2 regions of the Kitasatospora sp. NPDC091207 genome follow, and region 2 is predicted to be linked to the other one. Evidence: predicted binding sites of a transcription regulator. Region 2 holds the regulator's gene; the other holds the start of a gene.
The links. Region 2 encodes HspR, which represses chaperone genes until heat shock. Its sites were predicted from a motif close to TTGAGNNNNNNNNNCTCAA; they were not measured.
Positions count from the first base shown of each region.

Region 1 (10,615 bases), on a different contig from region 2:
GGTAGCTGTGGTTCATGCCCGGCGAGGCCTTGATGGCCTGGACCAGGGCGTAGCCGATCAGGTGCGTGAAGGAGACCTTGCCACCGCGGGCGCGCTGCAGGTGGTTGTTGATGACGATGCGGTTGTCGATCAACAGCTTGGCCGGCACGGCGCGCACGGAGGTCGCCGTCGGCACCTCCAGCGAGGCGTCCATGTTGGTCGCCACCGCCTTCGACGGACCGCGGAGCTGGACCAGCTCGGGGCCGGTCTCGGCGGGCGTGGCCGGCGCTGCGGCGGCGGCCTTCGGGGCCGGGGGCGCGGCAGGGGCTGCGGCGAGGGGCGCGGGCGCCGGGGCCGCGGCAACGGGCGCGGGCGCGACCGGTGCGGCGGGGGCGGGTGCGGCCGGAGCAGCAGCGGCGGGCGCGGGGGCGGCAACGGGGATCGGCGTGGGGCCGACCTGGGTCGCGGCCTGGGTCACTGGGGTCACCTCGGTACCGGGCTTGTAGTCGGCGAAAAAGTCCCACCAGGCTCGGTCGACCGAGTTCGGGTCCTGGAGGTACTGCTGGTAGATCTCGTCGACGAGCCACTCATTGGGGCCGAAGCCAGTGGAGCTTGCCGAGCTGTTGGGGGTTTCTTGGGACTGTGGCGACACGGCGGCAACCGCCCTCTTCCGCTTCCTTTTGGGATGTTTGGACAGCGGGGATTAAGGCTACGCCCCTGACCAGTGATCGCGCAGTCCCCAGGGCTCAGGCGTCGCCCAGATCACAGTCCTGACCTGCAGGTTGGCTGAAAATGTGCGTTAGAAAGCCGCCTCGGAGGGGAAGCGATCACTTCCGATCAGCCACCATATACCGACGAAATCGGACAAATCACTGCTCGGGGGCCTCTGGATCGTCCGTCCACGTCTGTGTCGCTTCTGTGACATGCGGGCGAAGTCCGTGCGCCGCGGGCCGCCGTCCCGGGCCGTGCGCGGGCCCGGTCGGCGGCCCGCGCACGGAGGTGCCGGACGGGCACTACCGGGGGCCGGGCAGTCTGACCTCGATCCGGCAGCCGGGCGCGGCCTCCGCGACCTCGATCCGCCCGCCGTGCAGGTCCACCGCCCAGCGGGCGATGGCCAGCCCCAGGCCGGTGCCGCCGTCGGAGCCGGGCCCCTGGGCGGTGGCGGTGCCGCTGCGGCTGAACCGCTCGAAGACCCGGGTGCGGTCGGCCGCCGGGATGCCCGGCCCCTGGTCCTCGACCTCCAGCAGCAGCGCGCCGGGCTCGCCGCCCGGCCGGGCCCGGACCGTCACGGTGCCGCCGGGCGGGGAGTGCTTGCAGGCGTTGTCGACCAGGTTGGCGACCACCTGGTGGAGCCGCTCCGGGTCCGCCACGCCGGTCAGGCCGACCGGGCTGACCTCCAGGGCCAGCCGGACGTCGCCGCGCCGGGAGAAGGCCCCGCCGGCCGTCGCGCCGTCCACGGTGACCCCGCGCAGCACGCCGTCCAGGAACTCGCGCACCTCGAAGGGGCGGGCGTCCAGGTCGACCACGCCGTCGTTGATCTTGGAAAGGTCGAGCAGGTGGGTGACCAGCCGGCCGAGCCGCTCGGTCTGTTCCAGCGCGGCGCCCAGGGTCGCCGGGTTCGGCTGGACCACGCCGTCGACCACGTTCTCCAGTACGGCGCGCAGCGCGGCGATGGGCGTGCGCAGCTCGTGGGAGACGTTGGCGACCAGCTCGCGACGGTGCCGGTCGGCGGCCTCCAGGTCGGCCGCCATCTGGTTGAAGGTGGCCGCCAGCTCGCCGATCTCGTCGCGGGAGTTCACCTCGACCCGGCGGCTGTAGTCGCCGGAGGCCATCGCGCGGGCCGCCGCGGTCATGTCGCGCAGCGGGGCCGTCAGCCCGTGCGCGAGGAACTGCATGAAGAGCAGTGAAGCGATCATGGAGAAGACCATGATGATCCGGATCTGCGTCTCGGAGCGGATCGCCACCACGACCATGCCGGTGGCGAGGAAGACCGAGACGATCACCAGGAGGGCGAGTTTGCCCTTGATCGAGCGGACCGGGTCGAGCGGCCGGATGTCGGCCCAGACCCGGTGGGCGGCGCGGGCGGCCAGCGTGGGCCGGTCGGCGCCGTCGGCGTCGCCGTTGCGTTGCTGTGGAAAGGTCATTGGTCCCCTGTGATCCCCGCGGGTCCGCGCGGCGGTTCGGGACACGGGCCCCCCGGAGGCCCGGTGCCCGAGGCGCCGCTAGGAGAGCGGGGCCTCCAGCGCGTAGCCGACCCCGTGGACGGTACGGATCCAGCTGGCGCCGATCTTCCGGCGCAGCGCCTTGACGTGGCTGTCCACGGTGCGGGTGCCGGACGCGTCCGTCCAGTCCCAGACCTCGGCCAGCAGTTGCTCGCGGGTGAGCACCGCGCGCGGTTGCGCGGCCAGGCAGGCGAGCAGGTCGAACTCGGTCGGCGTCAGGTGGACGTCGCCCGAGGCGAGCCGGACCCGGCGCTGCACGTGGTCGATCTCCAACTCGCCGAAGCGCAGCGAGCCGAGGGCCGGTGTGCGGGCCGCCTGCTGGGCGCGCTCGACGCGGCGCAGCAGCACATTGACCCGGGCCGCCAGCTCCCGCATGGAGAACGGCTTGGTCATGTAGTCGTCGGCACCCACGCCGAGGCCGACCAGGAGGTCCGTCTCGTCGTCGCGCGCGGTCAGCATCAGGACCGGCACCGGGCGTTGGGCCTGGATCCGGCGGCACACCTCGAGGCCGTCGAAGCCGGGCAGCATGATGTCGAGCACGACCAGGTCGGGCTGCCAGGTGTGGAAGCCGTCGACCGCGCCCGGTCCGTCGTGGGCCACGGCGACCTTGAAGCCCTCCGCGCCCAGCCGGGCCGCGATCGACTCGGCGATCGTGGGCTCGTCCTCCACCACCAGCACTCTGCGCTGGCTGCTCACCGTGCCGCCGCTGTTCTGGTTGTCCTGCTGAATTTCTGTCACGGTCACGCCACCGCCCCCAGGGCTGCGGGCCGGCCACCTGTGGGGATGGCGAGGCTCCGCTCGTAGTCTTGTTCCGTCGTGGACTGTGCCGGGTCCGCCGTCCCGTAGCGCGTGCGGAAGCGGAGGACAGGTGTGGACTGCCCGCCTTTCCCGCACACTTCGCAGCGTACGGACAACGGCTGCTTCCCGGCAGGTGGACCGGACGTTTCCGGCCCGTGGGCCGGCCGTCCGGCCGCCCGTCGGACCCACTCGGAAGTGGGCACGGGCCAGTACCTTACCCGGCGATTTTTCACTCCGTAACGGTACGTATGCACTCCAGTTGACGCCAAGCCGCCGGTCAGAGCCCGTACTCGTGCGTAGACGGAGTGCAGGTCTGTACCAATCCCGGAGTCCCGGGCCGCGCGATGTTCACGGGGTATTCCCAGCTGGCTCCCAGGAGTCCGACGTACCGTGGTCACGACAAGTCGCAGAGGTGGGATTTCCGGCGTGCGCCGGTACGTTGAGCACCGGACGGGGGCCGGAGCGGCGGGTCTGGAGCGGAGGCGGCATGGCGGAGCTGCGCGGGAGTGCTGCGCGGAGCGGACCGTGTCCGGGGCCGCCGTACGGGATGCTGCGGCTCGGCCTGCGGACCGGGGTGGCCGCGTGGGTGCTCGCCCGGGTGCCGACGCCCCGGCGCAACCCCTTCGCGCTCGGCTACCTCGCCGTGGTCGGGGCCACCACGACCTTCGCCAAGCTGGCCGACCCGGAGCTGGTGCTCCGGCTGCAGGAGGCCTCCAGCTCGGACGGGCACAACCTGGTGCACCACCCGCTGCGCGCGCTGCTGTTCAGTGGCTTCTGGGTGGCCGGGACGATCTGGATGCCGTACCTCTGGGCCTTCGCCCTCACCGTCGCGCCGCTGGAGCGCCGGGTGGGCGCCGCCCGCGCCGCGGCGGTCTTCGCGATCGGGCACATCACCGCGACGGTGCTCTCCCAGTCGGTGGTGATCGCCGCGGTGGCGACCGGCCGGATGGAGTCGGAGGCGCTGGACTTCCTGGACATCGGCGTCAGTTACGGCGTGCTGGTGAGTCTCGGCGCGCTGGCCGGACTGCTGTCACCGCGCGGGCGGCTGCTGGCGCTCGGCTCCGCCGCGCTCCTGATCGCCGAGCAGATCGTGGGCGACCGGGACCTGGTCACCGGCATCGGCCACCCGGCGGCGCTGCTGACCGGGGTGGCGCTCTGGCCCTGGCTCCGGCGCGGGCCCGGCCGCCGCCGGCGTCGTTCCGAGGCGGCCCCGGCCGGCCCCCAGGGCTCGGCGCAGACCTCCGGCGGGCCGGCCGCGGTGCTGGACCGGGCGTAGCTCCGGACGGCGACCCGGGGGGCGGCCGGGGCGTTTTTGACGGGCCTTCCCGCGGCCTTCCTTGTTCGCTCATGGCGAACATGGCGGGGGGAACATTCGGCGGCCGTCAAACCTTAGTCAGGTCAGCTCAACTTCGCTGACTGGGGAGAGATCATGGCATCGACGTCCGCACCGCTCACCCTGCCCGTACTGCCGCTCGACGACGAGGTCGTGCTCCCGGGCATGGTCGTTCCGCTGGATCTGAAGGACACCGAGGTGCGGGCCGCCGTCGAGGCCGCGCGGGCCGCGGCCGGCGACGCCGCCAAGCCCCAGGTGCTGCTGGTGCCGCGGGTGGACGGCTCGTACGCGGCGGTCGGCACCCTCGCCACCGTCGAGCAGGTCGGCCGGCTGGCCGACGGCCCCAACGGGGTGGGCCAGCCGGCGGCGCTGGTCCGTGCCGTGCGCCGGGTCAGGATCGGCGTCGGCACCACCGGGCCGGGCGCCGCGCTCTGGGTGGAGACCACGCCGTTCCGGGAGTCCTCGGTGGGCACGCCGGTGGCGGGCCGCGCCGCCGAGCTCGTCAGGGAGTACAAGGCGCTCTCCACCCAGTGGCTGCGCCAGCGCGGTGCCTGGCAGATCGTCGACCGGGTGGCCCAGATCGAGGGCGTCGGCGAGCTGGCCGACAACATCGGCTACGCGTCCTTCGCCACCGCCGAGCAGAAGCTCAAGGTGCTGCTGGAGGCCGACCAGGTGGCCCGCCTGGAGTACGCGCTGACGCTGCTGCGCGACCACCTCGCCGAGGAGGAGGTCAACGACACCATCCGCAAGGACGTGGAGGAGGGTGTGGCCAAGCAGCAGAAGGAGTTCCTGCTCCGGCGCCAGCTGGAGGCCGTCCGCAAGGAGCTGGCCGAGCTGAACGGCGACCCGGCCGACGAGGAGGGCGACTACCGCGCCCGGGTCGAGGCCGCCGACCTGCCGGAGAAGGTCCGCGAGGCCGCGCTCAAGGAGGTCGACAAGCTGGAGCGGGCGTCCGACCAGTCGCCCGAGGGCTCCTGGATCCGCACCTGGTTGGACACCGTCCTGGAGCTGCCGTGGAACGAGCGCACCGAGGACGCCTACGACATCGCCGGCGCCCGAGCGGTGCTGGACGCGGACCACGCCGGCCTGGGGGACGTCAAGGACCGCATCGTGGAGTACCTCGCGGTCCGCAAGCGCCGGGCCGACCAGGGGCTCGGGCTGGTCGGCGGACGCCGCGGAGGCGCGGTGCTGGCCCTGGTCGGGCCGCCCGGCGTCGGCAAGACCTCGCTGGGCGAGTCGGTGGCCCGGGCGATGGGCCGCACCTTCGTCCGGGTGGCGCTCGGCGGCGTCCGGGACGAGGCGGAGATCCGCGGCCACCGGCGCACCTACGTCGGCGCGCTCCCCGGCCGCCTGGTGCGCGCCGTCAAGGAGGCCGGCTCGATGAACCCGGTCATCCTGCTCGACGAGATCGACAAGGTCGGCTCCGACTACCGGGGCGACCCGGCGGCCGCCCTGCTGGAGGTGCTGGACCCGGCGCAGAACCACACCTTCCGGGACCACTACCTGGAGGTCGAGCTGGACCTCTCGGACGTGGTCTTCCTCGCCACCGCCAACGTGCTGGAGGCCATCCCCGAGGCACTGCTCGACCGGATGGAGCTGGTCCGGCTGGACGGCTACACCGAGGACGAGAAGGTCGTCATCGCCCGGGACCACCTGCTCCCGCGCCAGCTGGAGCGGGCCGGGCTGAAGGGCGAGGAGGTGGCGGTCGAGGAGGACGCGCTGCGCAGGCTCGCCGGCGAGTACACCCGTGAGGCCGGCGTCCGCAACCTGGAGCGCTCGATCGCCCGGGTGCTGCGCAAGGTCGCCGCCCAGTCCGAGCTGGGCGAGCGCGAGCTGCCCGCCGCGATCGGCGCCGGGGACCTGCGCGCGCTGATCGGCCGGCCGCACCACGTCCCGGAGGCCGCCCAGGAGCCGGCCGAGCGGCGCACCGCCGTCCCGGGGGTGGCGACCGGCCTGGCGGTGACGGGCGCCGGCGGTGACGTCCTGTTCATCGAGGCCTCGCTGGCGGACGCCGAGACGGGCGGCACCGGGCTCACCCTCACCGGGCAGCTGGGCGACGTGATGAAGGAGTCCGCGCACATCGCGCTCTCCTACCTGCGCTCGCGCGGCGCCGAGCTGGAGCTGCCGGTCACCTCGCTGCGCGACCGGGGCGTGCACCTGCACGTCCCCGCCGGGGCCGTCCCCAAGGACGGGCCCAGCGCCGGCATCACCATGACCACGGCGCTGGCGTCGCTGCTCTCCGGCCGCCGGGTGCGCACGGACGTGGCGATGACGGGCGAGGTGTCGCTGACCGGGCGGGTGCTGCCGATCGGCGGGGTGAAGCAGAAGCTGCTCGCCGCCGACCGGGCCGGGGTCACCACGGTGATCATCCCCAAGCGCAACGAGGCCGACCTGGACGACGTCCCGGCCGAGGTGCTGGAGCGGCTCACCGTCCACCCGGTCGCGGACGTGCGGGAGGTGCTGAAGCTGGCCCTGGAGCCGGCCGAGGTGCTGGTCGCCGCCTGACGGTGGTGCGGGCAGGGAAAGGCAGGGCAGGGCAGGGAAGGCAGGGCGGCGGCCCGGTGGAGCGTGGTGCTCCGCCGGGCCGTTGCCCGTCTGCTGAGACGGTGCTTGTGAGACGGACCGTCAGTGCGCCACGCTGGCCGGGTGATTCGCCACGCGTACCTGAGCCGTCGACTCGACGTCGACCTGGCGTACGCGTGCTCCGCGATCTGTCGCCGCACTGTCTGACCAGTGCGGTGAACCGCCCGGCGCCCCCGCCGGGAACCCCAGCCGGGTGGTGCGCCGCCGTGCGCGGTCCACCGTTTCCACTCATCCGATGGGACACCACCATGCGCTTCGCGCTGCCCACGCGCGCCGCCGTCCTCGCGGCCGCCGCTCTCCTGCTGGCCGCCGCCGGCCCGGCCCGGGCCGAGACCGGCTACGGCCCGCTGCCGCCGCACAACCCCTACGCGGGGCCCGACGGCACCGCCACGATGCACGGCGACACCGGCTCCTCGGACGTCACCCCGCTGCCCGGCCCCCGGCCCGGACCGCTCGCCTCGGACCGGGTGGCACTGCAGTCCGCCTGCCCGACCGTCCTGGTCGGCTCCGACGGCTACCCCGTCGCGCTCTGCACCACGATCTTCGGCCTCACTCCGACCGTCCACCTGCTCGACCCGGCCGACGGCGGCTCGCTCGCCGAGCTGCCGCTGGCCAAGGGCTCGCTGCTCGGCGGTGTCTATGCCTACCTGGACCAGCGGGACCGGCTGGTCGCCGTCGACGGTGACGGCGCGCTGCTGCGGATCGGCCACCACCGCACCGCCGCCGGGGCCTGGGCGCTGACCGTGGACAGCAGGCTCCCGCTGGCCGGCGCGGTCCCGGCCGGCGACGCCGTCACCGGGATCTCACCCGACTGGCAGGGCCGGGTCTGGTTCGCCACCGGCGGTGGCGTGGTCGGCACCGCGGACGACCGCACCGGGGTCGTCCGCGCGCTGGCCCTGCCCGCCGGTGAGCGGATCGCCAACTCGATCTCCACCGCCCCGGCCGGCACCGCCGTCGCCACCACCCACGCCACCTACCTGCTCACCGCCGACGCCGACGGCGCCCCGCGGATCGCCTGGCGCCGGGCGTACGACCGGGGGCCGGGCCGCAAGCCCGGACAGCTCAGCTGGGGCACCGGCTCGACGCCGACCTTCTTCGGACCGGGCACCGGCACGGACTACGTCACCGTGGTCGACAACGCCGCGCCGACCGTGAACCTGCTGGTCTACCGGGCCGGCGACGGCTCGCAGGTCTGCTCGGTGCCGGTGCTCCGGGCCGGCGGCAGCGGCAGCGAGAACTCCCCGGTGGCGGTCGGCAACACCGTGCTCGTCGCCTCCACCTACGGCTACCCGTACCCCAAGCTGCCCGAGGACGCCGGGCCCGGCGTGCCCTCGTCGGGCGGGTTCCGGGGCGGCCTGAGCCGGGTGGACGTCCGGGCCGACGGCTCCGGCTGCGACCTGGTCTGGGACAACCGGGTGCGATCCGCGGCCGTCCCCCGGCTCTCCACCGCCGACGGCCTGCTCCACACGGTGCTGCGCGAGCCCGTCATCCCCGGGACCGACGCGACCTCGGTGCTGGACCCCTACTACTACGCGGAGATCGACCCGCGCACCGGCGCGGTGGTGCGCACCGAGTACACCGGGGCCGGGTTCCTCTTCGACACGCTGCAGATGGTCGGCTCGATCGCGCCGGGCGGCGTGGTCTACCAGGGCACCACCACCGGGGTGCTGCGGATCACCGCCGCCGGGTAGCGCCCGGCCGGGCGGAGGGGGGCCGTCGGCGTTGCCTCCGCCCGGCCGCCGGAGGGAGCGTCGGCGGGCCGCGTGCGGGAGACTGCGAAGATGCCGTCCCCCACTCAGCGCGCCCTGGCCAAGGTGCCGGCCGGGCTGCGGCCGTTCCTGGTCAAGCACCGCAGGCTGGTGAAGGTCCTGCTGGTCGGGAGCACCTGCTTCGTGCTGACGACGGTGATCAACTACTCGCTGAAGTTCACCCTGCTGGAACAGAAGCCGGTGGTGGCGCTCACCGTCGCGACCGTGGTGGCCACCGCGGTCTCGTACGTGCTCAACCGCCGCTGGGCCTTCCGGGCCCGTGGGCACCGGCGCGAGGTACTGCTGTTCCTGCTGGTCAGCGTGGTGGCGATCGGCGTCAACGATCTCCCGCTGGTCGCCTCGCGCTACCTCCTGGACCTGCGGGAGCCCCAGGTGACGGCCTTCACCCAGGAGGTCGCCGACTTCCTGAGCGGGATGGTCGTCGGCACCTTCGTCGCGATGCTGTTCCGCTTCTGGGCGATGCAGCGCTGGGTCTTCACCCGCTTCGTCGAGCCCGCCGTCACCCGGGTGGAGCAGCCGCAGCGGATCCCGTAGCGGGCGGCCGGCCGCGTTCGGCCGCCCGCTCGGGCCCGCCGGGAACGGGCGGCCGAACGCGGTTACGCTGCAAACACCCGTCCGGAACCGCGGGAACCGCCCACCGGCGGGGCGGGCGGAAGCCGAGCGGGGTGAGCGCGATGCGCGAGACGGACGGCCTTCGGGCCGGACCGGCCAGCCAGCAGGGCATGCGCCGGGCCAATCTGGCGCTGGTGCTCGGCGTGATCGCGAGCGCCCCGCGCTCGCGCGCCGAGGTGGCCGCCGAGAGCGGACTGACCAGGGCGGCGGTGTCCTCGCTCGCGGAGGAGCTGATCGCGGCCGAGCTGGTGGTCGAGGAGGGTCCGGCCGCGCCCAGCGGCAAGGTCGGCCGGCCCGGTACCGCCCTGGGCCTCAACCCGGAGGGGCCGGCCGGACTGGGGGCCGAGATCGGGGTGGAGCACCTCGGCGCCTGTGTGGTCGACCTGCGCGGTGACGTCCGCGCCTGGCGCCGCCAGGAGATCCGCAACCGGGACCGGCGGCCCGCCGCCGTGATGGCCGACCTCGCCGAGCTGCTGCGCCGGGCCGTCGCCGACGCGGGGCTGCGCCCGGCCGGGCTGATGCTGGCCGTGCCGGGCCTGGTCGGGGACGGCGGCGGGGTGCTCCGGCGCGCCGCCAACCTCGGCTGGGAGGACGTCTCGCTGGCCGCCGAACTACGGCTCGCGCTGCGCGCGGCCAACGCGGAGGCACTGGCCGAGCTGCCGGTCGGCGCGGACAACGAGGCCAACCTGGGCGGGCTCGCCGAGCTCTGGCTGGGCGGCGCCCCGGAACACTTCCTGCACGTCTCGGCCGAGGCCGGCGTCGGCTCGGCGATCGTGGTCGGCGGCCGGCTGATGCGCGGGGCGCACGGGTACGCCGGTGAGCTGGGGCACATGCCGGTCCATCCGGACGGACCGCTCTGCGCCTGCGGGGCGTACGGCTGCCTGGAGCAGTACGCGGGGGAGACGGCGGTGATGCGGGCGGCGGGCCTGGAGGGGATCCGGGGCGACTGGGTGGCGCTGCTCGCCGAGCGGGCCGAGGCCGGGGACGAGGACGTCCGGGAGGCGCTGGGCGGGGCCGGTGCGGCGCTGGGGATCGCCTCGGCCGGGGCGGTCAATCTGCTCGACCCGGCCGAGGTGGTGCTGGGCGGCGGTTACGCCCGGCTGGCGCCCTGGCTGCTGCCGGGGATGCGGGCCGAGCTGGCGGCCCGGGTGACCGTCCGCCCCTGGTCGGACGAGCGGCTGACGGTCTCCCGGCTGGGCCGGCGCGGCCCGCTGCTGGGAGCGGCGGTCGGCGTGGTCCGGGCGGTCGTCGCGGACCCGGGCCGGCTGGACGCGTAGCGGTGGCCGTGCGCCGGACCGGCCCGGGCCGGGCAGCGGCCG
Region 1 is NZ_JBIVVS010000003.1:281,319-291,933, forward strand. Features, by position in the region: gene ACIQTO_RS08870 (multifunctional oxoglutarate decarboxylase/oxoglutarate dehydrogenase thiamine pyrophosphate-binding subunit/dihydrolipoyllysine-residue succinyltransferase subunit) at 1-631, opposite strand, end outside; gene ACIQTO_RS08875 (sensor histidine kinase) at 993-2,123, opposite strand; gene ACIQTO_RS08880 (response regulator transcription factor) at 2,202-2,939, opposite strand; gene ACIQTO_RS08885 (rhomboid-like protein) at 3,487-4,275, shown strand; gene lon (endopeptidase La) at 4,429-6,837, shown strand; gene ACIQTO_RS08895 (hypothetical protein) at 7,164-8,606, shown strand; gene ACIQTO_RS08900 (GtrA family protein) at 8,697-9,218, shown strand; gene ACIQTO_RS08905 (ROK family protein) at 9,359-10,573, shown strand.
Region 1: the regulator HspR is predicted to act here: its motif matches at 4,388-4,406, upstream of lon (endopeptidase La).

Region 2 (10,615 bases):
AGATGTTGAAGAAGGCGAGGAAGCGGTGCCAGGCCACGCCCATCGACGGGTTGACGCCGATGGTGATCGCCCAGGCGAAGGAGATGCAGATCTTCAGCATCGCGAAGAGGTAGATCAGGTTCTCCAGCGTGCCGTGCGACAGGCCCTTGAAGGCCAGCACGAGCGGGTAGGAGATCAGGTACTTCGCCTCGTACGAGCCGACGTTCTCCAGCGCGCCCTCCAGGCCGCGCAGGATCATGATGCAGAGGCCGATGCCGAGGATCGTGTACTCGACGTAGAAGGCCTGCCAGGCGATCGAGCCGGCGAACCGGGACTTGCGGCCGGACCGCGACGGCAGGCTGAGCAGCCGGATCACGATCAGGGTCGCGATGCCCAGGGTGGTGAGCGTGCCGACCAGCTCGGTGAAGAGCTCGTACGGCAGCCAGCCGCCGAGCACCGGCAGCACGAACTCGGCGTCGAACAGCTGGAAGAAGGCGGTCAGCAGGGTCAGGCCGAGGGTGAAGAAGCCCACCGCGACGAACCAGTGCGCGATGCCGACGACGCCCCAGCGGTTCATCCGGGTGTGGCCGACGAACTCGACCGCCACGGTCTTCGCCCGCTGGGCGGGCACGCCGAACCTGGTGGGGTCCGACTGGCCGGTCCGCACCACCCTGAAGATGTACATCGCCGCACGGGCGGCGAGCGCGGTGCCGATCACGAACGTGACCAGCGAGATGACGATCGCTGCTAGCTGCATCGGCTCTCCGTCTCCTGCGGCTTCCCTGGTGAGCAGTCTCTGACCCGGTGAGTGTACTCGTCGGTAACTTCGCGGGCCGACGGCCCGGACATTACCGCCCGCCGGCACTCCTCCAGAAGATGCCCAAGGTATGGCGGCAGTCACGCGAGTCCCTACGCGCCACGCCTTCCGGGCGGGTCGCCCGGAGTTTGCGGCTCAGCAAAGTTGAGCGCCAACGACTCATAGCTGTTGACGCTCTCCGCCGAGTCGTGCATCCTTGAGCCTGTAAAGCTCAACTCTTTCGTGGAGGTACCAACGATGGCACGCGCGGTCGGCATCGACCTCGGTACGACGAACTCGGTCGTCAGCGTCCTTGAGGGTGGCGAACCCACCGTCATCACGAACGCCGAGGGTGCGCGGACCACGCCGTCCGTCGTGGCCTTCGCCAAGAACGGCGAGGTGCTCGTCGGCGAGGTGGCCAAGCGCCAGGCGGTCACCAACGTCGACCGGACCATCCGCTCGGTCAAGCGCCACATGGGCACCGGGTGGAAGATCAACCTGGACGGCAAGGACTTCAACCCCCAGCAGATCAGCGCCTTCGTGCTGCAGAAGCTGAAGCGGGACGCCGAGGCCTACCTGGGCGAGACGGTCACCGACGCCGTCATCACCGTCCCGGCGTACTTCTCCGACTCGGAGCGCCAGGCCACCAAGGAGGCCGGTGAGATCGCGGGCCTCAACGTCCTGCGCATCGTCAACGAGCCCACCGCGGCCGCCCTGGCCTACGGCCTGGACAAGGACGACCAGACCATTCTGGTCTTCGACCTCGGCGGCGGCACCTTCGACGTGTCCCTGCTGGAGATCGGCGACGGCGTCGTCGAGGTGAAGGCCACCAACGGTGACAACCACCTCGGCGGTGACGACTGGGACCAGAAGGTCGTCGACCACCTGGTGAAGGTCTTCCAGGCCGGCCACGGTGTCGACCTGTCCAAGGACAAGATGGCCCTCCAGCGTCTGCGCGAGGCGGCCGAGAAGGCCAAGATCGAGCTGTCCTCGTCCTCCGAGACCTCGATCAACCTGCCCTACATCACGGCCTCCGCCGAGGGCCCGCTGCACCTGGACGAGAAGCTCACCCGGGCCCAGTTCCAGCAGCTGACCGCCGACCTGCTGGAGCGCTGCAAGACCCCGTTCCACAACGTGATCAAGGACGCCGGCATCTCGCTCTCCGAGATCGACCACGTCGTCCTGGTCGGTGGCTCCACCCGGATGCCGGCCGTCGCCGAGCTCGTCAAGGAGATGACCGGCGGGCAGGACGCCAACAAGGGCGTCAACCCGGACGAGGTCGTCGCCATCGGCGCCGCGCTCCAGGCCGGTGTCCTCAAGGGCGAGGTCAAGGACGTCCTGCTGCTCGACGTCACCCCGCTGTCCCTCGGCATCGAGACCAAGGGCGGCATCATGACCAAGCTGATCGAGCGCAACACCACGATCCCGACCAAGCGCTCCGAGATCTTCACCACGGCCGAGGACAACCAGCCGTCGGTGCAGATCCAGGTCTACCAGGGCGAGCGCGAGATCGCCGCGTACAACAAGAAGCTCGGCATGTTCGAGCTGACCGGTCTCCCGCCGGCCCCCCGCGGCCTGCCCCAGATCGAGGTCACCTTCGACATCGACGCCAACGGCATCATGCACGTCGGCGCGAAGGACCTCGGCACCGGCAAGGAGCAGAAGATGACCGTCACCGGCGGCTCCGCGCTGCCGAAGGACGACATCGAGCGCATGATGCGCGAGGCCGAGCAGTACGCGGAGGAGGACCACAAGCGCCGCGAGTCGGTCGAGACCCGCAACCAGGCCGAGCAGCTCGTCTACTCGACCGAGAAGTTCATCGCGGACAACGCGGACAAGCTCCCGGCCGACGTCAAGACCGAGGTCGAGGCCGCCATCGGCGAGCTCAAGGAGGCCCTGAAGGGCGAGGACATCGCGGCCATCCGCGAGGCCTCCGAGAAGGTCTCCACCACCGCCCAGAAGCTCGGCCAGGCGCTCTACGCCAACGCCGACGCCGCCGGTGCCGCCCCGGCCGGTGACGCCGCCGGCGCCAAGGACGACGACGTGGTCGACGCCGAGATCGTGGACGACGAGAAGCCCAAGGGCGGTGCGGCATGACGGAGAAGCCGCAGGGTGCTGAGCCCGGCGACGACTCCGCCGCCGAGGAGGCCGTGATCGAGGCCGCCGAGGAGGCCGCCTCGGCCGGTGCCGAGACCGGTGACGCGACCGCCGCCAAGCGCGAGCTCGCCGAGCGGACCGCCGACCTCCAGCGTCTTCAGGCCGAGTACCAGAACTACCGCAAGCGGGTCGAGCGGGACCGTCTGACGGTCCGCGAGATCGCGGTCTCCAACATCCTGGAGTCCCTGATCCCGGTGCTGGACGACATCGGCCGGGCCCGCGAGCACGGCGAGGTGACGGGCGGCTTCAAGTCCGTCGCCGAGTCGCTGGAGACGGTCGTGGCCAAGCTGGGCCTGCAGCAGTTCGGCAAGGAGGGCGAGCCCTTCGACCCGACCATGCACGAGGCGCTGATGCACAGCTACTCCTCGGACGTCACCGAGGACACCTGCGTGCAGATCCTCCAGCCCGGCTACCGGATCGGCGAGCGGATCATCCGCCCGGCGATGGTGGCGGTCGCGGAGCCCCAGCCGGGCACCCAGACCACCTCCGCGCCGGACGCCGAGTCGGCGAAGTCCGCGGAGTCGGACAAGGCCGACGGTGGCTCGGAGAGCTGACACCCCGTGCGCTGCGGAGTCGTACGCCGGCCAGTACGGCGGCCGGCTCCGCAGCGCCGTATCCGTTGACCCGGTTCCCCGTGGCGGGGTGTCCGGTGGATCCGCGGCGGGCCGGCCCGCCCGCGCCGGATCCCTACCTGTTGACTCCGGGAGGTGGCGGCAGCCATGAGCGGGCGTAACGAGCGAATCGACCACCGAGGGCGCGCGTTGCGCGAAGCGGCTGCCGGACGAAGCGAGGCGGGCGCATGAGCGGCAAGGACTACGTGGAGAAGGACTACTACAAGGTCCTCGGCGTGCCCAGCGACGCCTCCGCCACCGAGATCAAGAAGACGTACCGCAAGCTGGCGCGCGAGTTCCACCCCGACGCGAACAAGGGCGACACCAAGGCCGAGGACCGCTTCAAGGACATCTCCGAGGCCTATGACGTCCTGTCGGACGACAAGCGCCGCAAGGAGTACGACGAGGCGCGCACCCTCTTCGCCAACGGCGGCTACCGCTCCGGCGGTCCCGGCGGCGGCAACTACAGCTTCGACTTCGGCGACCTCTTCACCGGCAGCCAGGGCGGCGGCCAGGGCGGCGGCGGGATCGGCGACGTCTTCGGCGGCCTCTTCAACCGGGGCGGCCGGCAGCCGCAGCCGCGGCGCGGCGCCGACGTCGAGACCGAGGTGACGCTCTCCTTCGAGGAGGCGGTGGACGGCGCGACCGTCCCGCTGCGGATGACCAGCCAGGCCGCCTGCCGGACCTGCAGCGGCACCGGCGCCAAGGCCGGTACCACCCCGCGGGTCTGTCCGACCTGCGTGGGCGCCGGCACCGTCAGCCGCGGCCAGGGCGCCTTCGCCCTCTCCGAGCCGTGCCGCGACTGCCGCGGCCGCGGCATGATCGTCGACGACCCGTGCGCCGACTGCCACGGCAGCGGCCGGGCCAGCTCGGCCCGCACCATGCAGGTCCGGATCCCGGCCGGCGTCCAGGACGCCCAGCGCATCCGGCTCAAGGGCAAGGGCGCCCAGGGCGAGCGCGGCGGCCAGTCCGGCGACCTCTACGTCACCGTGCACGTCGACGCGCACCCCGTCTTCGGGCGCAAGGCCGACAATCTGACCGTGACCGTGCCGGTGAGCTTCCCCGAAGCCGCTCTGGGCGGCACCATCGAGGTACCGACGCTCAACGGCCCCTCGGTGAAGCTCAAGCTGCCCCCGGGCAGCGCCAACGGCCTCACCCTGCGGGCCCGCGGCAAGGGCGCCACCCGCAAGGACGGCACCCGGGGCGACCTCCTGGTCACCGTGGAGGTCGCGGTGCCCCAGCACGTCACCGGCGACGCGCTGACGGCCCTGGAGCAGTACCGCGAGGCCACCGCCTCCGACGACCCACGAGCCGCCCTGTTCAAGGCGGCGAAGGGAGCGTGACGACCAGATGACCCCCGACAGCGGCCCGATCGGCCCCGGAATCGGCGAAGGCCTGCCCGGCGGCGCCCCGCGCGCCCGCCGTCCGGCGGCGCCGCCGCACTACGTCCTTACCGAGGACACCCCGGTCTACGTGATCTCGGTCGCCGCCGAGCTCTCCGGTCTGCACCCGCAGACGCTGCGCCAGTACGACCGCCTCGGCCTGGTCTGTCCCGACCGCACCGCCGGCCGCGGCCGGCGGTACTCCAGCCGCGACATCCAGCAGCTGCGCGAGGTCCAGCGGCTCTCCCAGGACGAGGGCATCAACCTGGCCGGGATCAAGCGGATCATCGAACTGGAGAACCAGGTCACCGCGCTCCAGTCCCGGATCGCCGAACTGGTCGACTCGCTCGAGGGCGCCGCCTCCGCGCTCCAGCAGCGCGAGGCCGCCGTCCACGCCTCCTACCGGCGGGATCTCGTCCCGTACCAGCCGCCGACCCAGTCCAGCGCGCTGGTCGTCTGGCGTCCCAAGCGGTAACCCCGCCACCACGGCACCCGCCGCCGGCTCCCTCCTGATCGGGGGGTGCCGGCGGCTCGCTTGTCTGTGAGAGAGTGCTGGACCGGAGCGTGCCCCTGGCAGGCAGTGCTGTCGGTGGCAGTCCTACTGGCCGTGATCGCAACCTAGGATGCCTGGTACAACCGACTTTAGAACGTTGACCACTTGTCCGGTCGACGACAGGGAGCCGAAGATGAGTGGGCGAGAGCAGCCCGGTCCCGCAGCTGGCGGATCGCGAATACTGTCTGCGGATGCCCGAACGCTCTATCTCAGGACCGTCCACGGCAATGGCCGGCTGGGGACCGACGCCGGCCCCGCCGAGAGCGCCGCGCTCCGCGAGCTCATGGACCTCGGTCTGCTCATTCCCGACAGCGACGAACCCGGCTCGCTCATCGCGGTCGACCCGGCCCAGCTCTCCTTCAGCCTGAGCTCGGCCTACCAGCGCCAGGCCCTCGATCTGCTGGCCCGGGCGGTCGCCCTGCCGGCCGACCTCAGTGAATTGGCCGACGCCTTCCACAGCCCCGATCAGGCCGGCGGCCCCATCGAATACGTCCAGGGCAAGGCGCTCATCAATCAGCGCCTCCAACAATGCATGGCCACCGGTATGACCGAGGGACTCGCCATGCAGCCGGGCGGCCCGCGCCCCCCGGAGCTGCTCGCCGCGGGAATGGAACGGGACCTCAAGAGCCTGCAGCAGGGCGCTTCGATGCGCACGATCTACAACGCCAGCACCCGGTACCACCAACCCACCCGTGAATACGTGTCACGACTGGCGAAGGAGGGTTATCAGTTTCGCACTCTGGACGAACCGTACGCCCGCCTCATCATTGTCGACCGGCGTCTCGCGGTAATTCCGGTGGGCGATGACGATCTCGCCGCTTTCATCCACGACCCGGCGGTCATCAAATATCTCGTGGAAGAGGTATTCGAGCGCAACTGGGGGCGGGCGCTGGAGTTCGACGGCGACACCACCGTCCCGCAGCAGGTGGTCTCCCGGCTGCGCCAGACGATCATCGACCTGCTTCTTTCCGGTACGAACCATCGGGTCATCGCCCGCAGACTCGGTATCAGCGAGCGCACGCTGGCGAGACATATAGCCGAGATGCGGGAGGACTACAACGTCGACTCCCTGTTCCAGCTGGGCTACATGCTCGGCCGGGCCGCGCGGCACAGACCCGAGTGAGCGACCCCGAGGACGGCGGGCGCCCGCGCCTGGAGCCTTTCGGCACTGAACATCGGCAATGACGGGGAGCGGTCAGCCCCAGTTCATGTCATTGGCGACGAGGTAAACCGCAGCCTGGGTGCGGGAATCATCGGCACCTGCGTCCACCTGTGACTGCGCGCTGCTTGACATGACGCAGACACCGATCAAAGCTCCAGCCGCGACGGCAATCGGAAGCACGACCTTGCGCACAAGCTTGGACATACGGGACACCAGCCCACTCCTTTCCGAAAGTTGCTCAAGCTGAACTAATAGCACTGGAGTCCACATGATGCCGCACATCGAGTTGTGGTGTCACCTCCCCGTTGTCCTCCGGCGGCGTCATCTCCCTGCCAGGCAGCCAGATGACAGGGCAGAAACCTGGACGCGGCCGCGACCGCTGATAGACGATCAGTTCGCCCCCGATGGTCCAGCACCAGGTCAAAAACCTGTTGCTGTACGGTCAATTCTTCATCACCACAGGGCACTGGATCCACCTGAAGCAGCAACTACTCTCAACGCCTGCCGGCACCGTCCCCCAATCCGGTCGGCCTTCCCCCGGAGTCGACATGACCGAGCCCTACCTGCGTCACCACGACAGCCAGGCCCCCGAGGGCCGGCGTGCACGCGTGTTCCTGGCCGCGCCGCTGATGCGGCTGACCGGCCCGGCGGACAGCGTGGTGACCCTGGCCAGCCGGACGCGGCTGACGACACTTCGCACCACTCTCCTGCGCAGCGGCGCCGCCGTGTACAGCGCCCACCACAGTGACGCCTGGACCGTCGCCGGCCGGGCCCCCGAGCCCCGGGTGCCGTCGGACTTCCGCGCGCTGCAGTCCGCCGACCTGGTCTTCGCCTACGTCGGCGCGCCGCTCTCGGCCGGCGTGAGCCTGGAGCTGGGCTGGGCGTCGGCCCTGCGCAAGCCGATCGTCCTGCTGGTGGACGAGGCGATCACGCACAACCCGCTGATCGCCACCATCGAGCAGGTCGCCCCGGTGCTGCCGCTGGTCTTCGACGACACCTGGTCGCAGGAGGCCCTCCACCACACCGTGGAGACCGCCCTCGACTGGGCCGGCATGGCGCTCTCGCTGCGCGAGGGCTTCTGGACCGCGCCCGGCGACCAGTTCAGCGTCCCCCGGCAGCAGCCCCCGGTGGTCGGCCCGACCGGCTACTGGCCCACCGGCGCGGCGACCGGCTGACCGCGGCTCACCCATCGGACTCCCCCGTCCGGGCTCCCCGCATCTGCCAGCCGAGCTGGAAGAGCGTCTCCGCGTCGTACAGCTCCCGCAACCGCGAGATGTGACCGGCGACCGTCCGCTCGCTCAGACCCAGCCGGCTCGCGATCGCCCGTTGGGTCAACCCCTGCGCCAGCAGGCGGCCGATCCGGTCGTGCACCGCCGGCTCCGCCGCGCCGGCGGCCAGCGCCGACCAGTTCACCCCCTCCGCCTGCCGCCACTGCTGCTCGAACACGTCCACCAGGAAGGCGACCATCGCGGAGTCCTCCACCAGCGCCGCGCTGGTGTTGTCCGGGGCCGCCGGGATGACCGCCACCCTGCGGTCGAAGATCAGCACGCGTTTGAACGGCACGACCATGGTGCGGATCGGACTGCCGAGACCGGCCGACATCGCCGCGTACTCGACGGTCGGGGCGTCGAGGCGGGCGCTCGCCTCGTAGATGGTGCGCATGCTGCCACCGCGTTCGAGGTAGCGGCGGGTGTGCTCCAGGGAGTCCTTCATATGGGCGGGCGGCCGGGCTCCGCCGGGCTGGGCCGCCCAGGCCTCGCGGCGGTGCTCGTCGGCGAGCTGCGAGATCAGGTGGCGGATGTGCTCCATCCCGGTGATCCGCCGGACGCCGCCGGCGCGGTCGTACCGGCCGGGCGCGGCGTCGTAGGCCTGGGTCAGGTCGTCGAGGAGCTCCGGGACGAGGGCCGCCCGGGCCAGCAGGCGCGCGCCCTCCTCCCGGAGGCCGGCGCCGATCCGCTCACCGACCGCACGCGGGTTCACCGCGCGGTACACGCCGTCCGCGTGCCGCAGCGTGAGCAGCCCGACGTCGGTCAGCTGGCGGATCGCCGGGGCGTCCTGCGCGCGCACCTCGTCGATCCGCAGCCGCCCGCCCTCGTGCAGGACGCGCCGGTACAGCTCCCGGGCGTCGGCGTCCGGGAGCGGGACCCGGGTCTCAGTCATCGCGGCCGCCCCGCATCAGCCAGCCGAGCTGGAAGAGCGTCTGCGCGCCGTGGCGTTCGCGCAGCCGGGAGATGTGCGCGGCGACGGTCCGCTCGCTCAGGCCCAGCCGGGTGGCGACGGTGCGCTGGGTGAGGCCCTTGGCGAGCAGCCGGCCGACCCGGTCGGGAGCGTCCCCGGCGGCGCCCCTGGCGACGGTGCCGGACCAGTCGACGGCGTCGGCGCGGGCCCAGTCGCGTTCGAAGGTGCCGACCAGGAAGGCGATCGCGGCCGGGTCGGAGATGAAGGCGGCGGTGCTGTTGTCCTCGTTGGCGGAGATCACCGCGACCGAGCGGTCGAAGACGAACAGGCGCTGGAACGCCTCGTCCAGGATCCGGATCCGCGAGCCGTGCCGGGTGACCTCGTCCGCGTAGGCGAGCGCGGCCGGATCGGAGACCGCGACCGGCTGGTAGACGGTGCGCAGCGAGCAGCCGCGCTGCAGCAGCCGGACGTCCTGGAGGAGCGCGATCTTCAGGGCGTCGGCCGGGCGGTGGCCGGGCTGGGCGGTGAGGACCTCGGTCCGGCAGTCGGCGACCAGCTGGGAGATCCGCTGGCGGATGTGCACGTGGCCCTCGATGTAGACGGTGCCGCCGGAGCGCTGGGGCGGGCGGGGCATCGCGTCGTACGCGCGGGTGAGGCCGTCCAGGGCTCCGGGGAGGTTCTCGGCGCGGACCAGCAGCCGGGTGGCCTCGCTGCGCAGTTCGGCGCCGAGCCGGTCGCTGACCGACCGCGGGCTGACGGCGGTGTAGCAGGCGTCCATCGGGTTGGGCATCAGCAGGCCGATGTCGACCAGGCGGCGCAGCGCGGCCCGGTCGGCCTCCGGGACGTCGGCGGCGGGCACCCGGCCGCCGGCGGCGAGCACGGCCAGGTAGAGCTGCCGGGCCGCCTCGTCGGGTTCACCGCCCGGCGCGGTGGTGCCCGGGGCGGCCGTCGAGTCCGCCGTCACCTCGAACACTCCCTGCCGGATGGGTCTCGGATCTTCCTGTGCCGCGTGTGCCCCACCGGGGTCGATCGTGGTTCCGGTACCGACGCCGCACGCGCTCACGGTACTGCGGGCCGGCGGATCCCCCGGGCCCGGGTGCCGTCGCACACCGGGCTTCCGGGGGTCCGCCGGCAGCACGCCAATTCCACGGTGCTTCCGGCGAGGCGGAGCAGCAACGCCTCGCCGGCTCCGGTCCCGGGGACCATCACCACACATGGCGTCCCGGCCGGCGCTCTTCCCCCCGATATGCAGGTACGGACGTACCTCTCGCATCCAGTATTGAAGAGCAAGTCACCACCAGCGGGCTACGGTTGCCCCGAGGGCCTTGGCGTGTCTCCACCATCACAGCGTGACGGCCGGTGAACAAGTGCCGCCCGAGTGCATGTTTTCGCAATTGCAGGAACCTGCACCGGGGCGCGGCGGCGGCGTCCGGGCGGATCGCCGGGAGTGCCGGAAAAGCCGAGGTCAGCGCGGTGGCCGGGCGCGCGGCGACCGTCCGTTCAGTCGGTGGCGGAGCAGGGTGCCCCGGGAGCGGACTGCCCGATCGGGCATCCTTCACGGATTCTCCATGATTCCTTCACTCACACCCCCATGATCTCGCCGCCACCCACCGTGACCGGTCTTGACCCGAACGTGACGGCTCTGCTAGGCCCTGCCCGGCCGGACCGGACCTAACGGGCCAGCAGCCGCCCGCCGGCCAGCCCGGCGGCGGTGCCGCCGGCCGCGACCGCCCAGGCGGCGGCGAGCAGCACGAAGAGCCCGGCCGCGAGACCGGTGAACCCCGCGAAGCCGGTGTG
Region 2 is NZ_JBIVVS010000001.1:225,966-236,580, reverse strand. Features, by position in the region: gene ACIQTO_RS01065 ((Fe-S)-binding protein) at 1-736, opposite strand, end outside; gene dnaK (molecular chaperone DnaK) at 1,034-2,872, shown strand; gene grpE (nucleotide exchange factor GrpE) at 2,869-3,486, shown strand; gene dnaJ (molecular chaperone DnaJ) at 3,732-4,886, shown strand; gene ACIQTO_RS01045 (heat shock protein transcriptional repressor HspR) at 4,894-5,400, shown strand; gene ACIQTO_RS01040 (hypothetical protein) at 5,612-6,601, shown strand; gene ACIQTO_RS01035 (hypothetical protein) at 6,674-6,844, opposite strand; gene ACIQTO_RS01030 (hypothetical protein) at 7,189-7,815, shown strand; gene ACIQTO_RS01025 (LuxR C-terminal-related transcriptional regulator) at 7,823-8,800, opposite strand; gene ACIQTO_RS01020 (LuxR C-terminal-related transcriptional regulator) at 8,793-9,782, opposite strand; gene ACIQTO_RS01015 (TDT family transporter) at 10,490-10,615, opposite strand, start outside.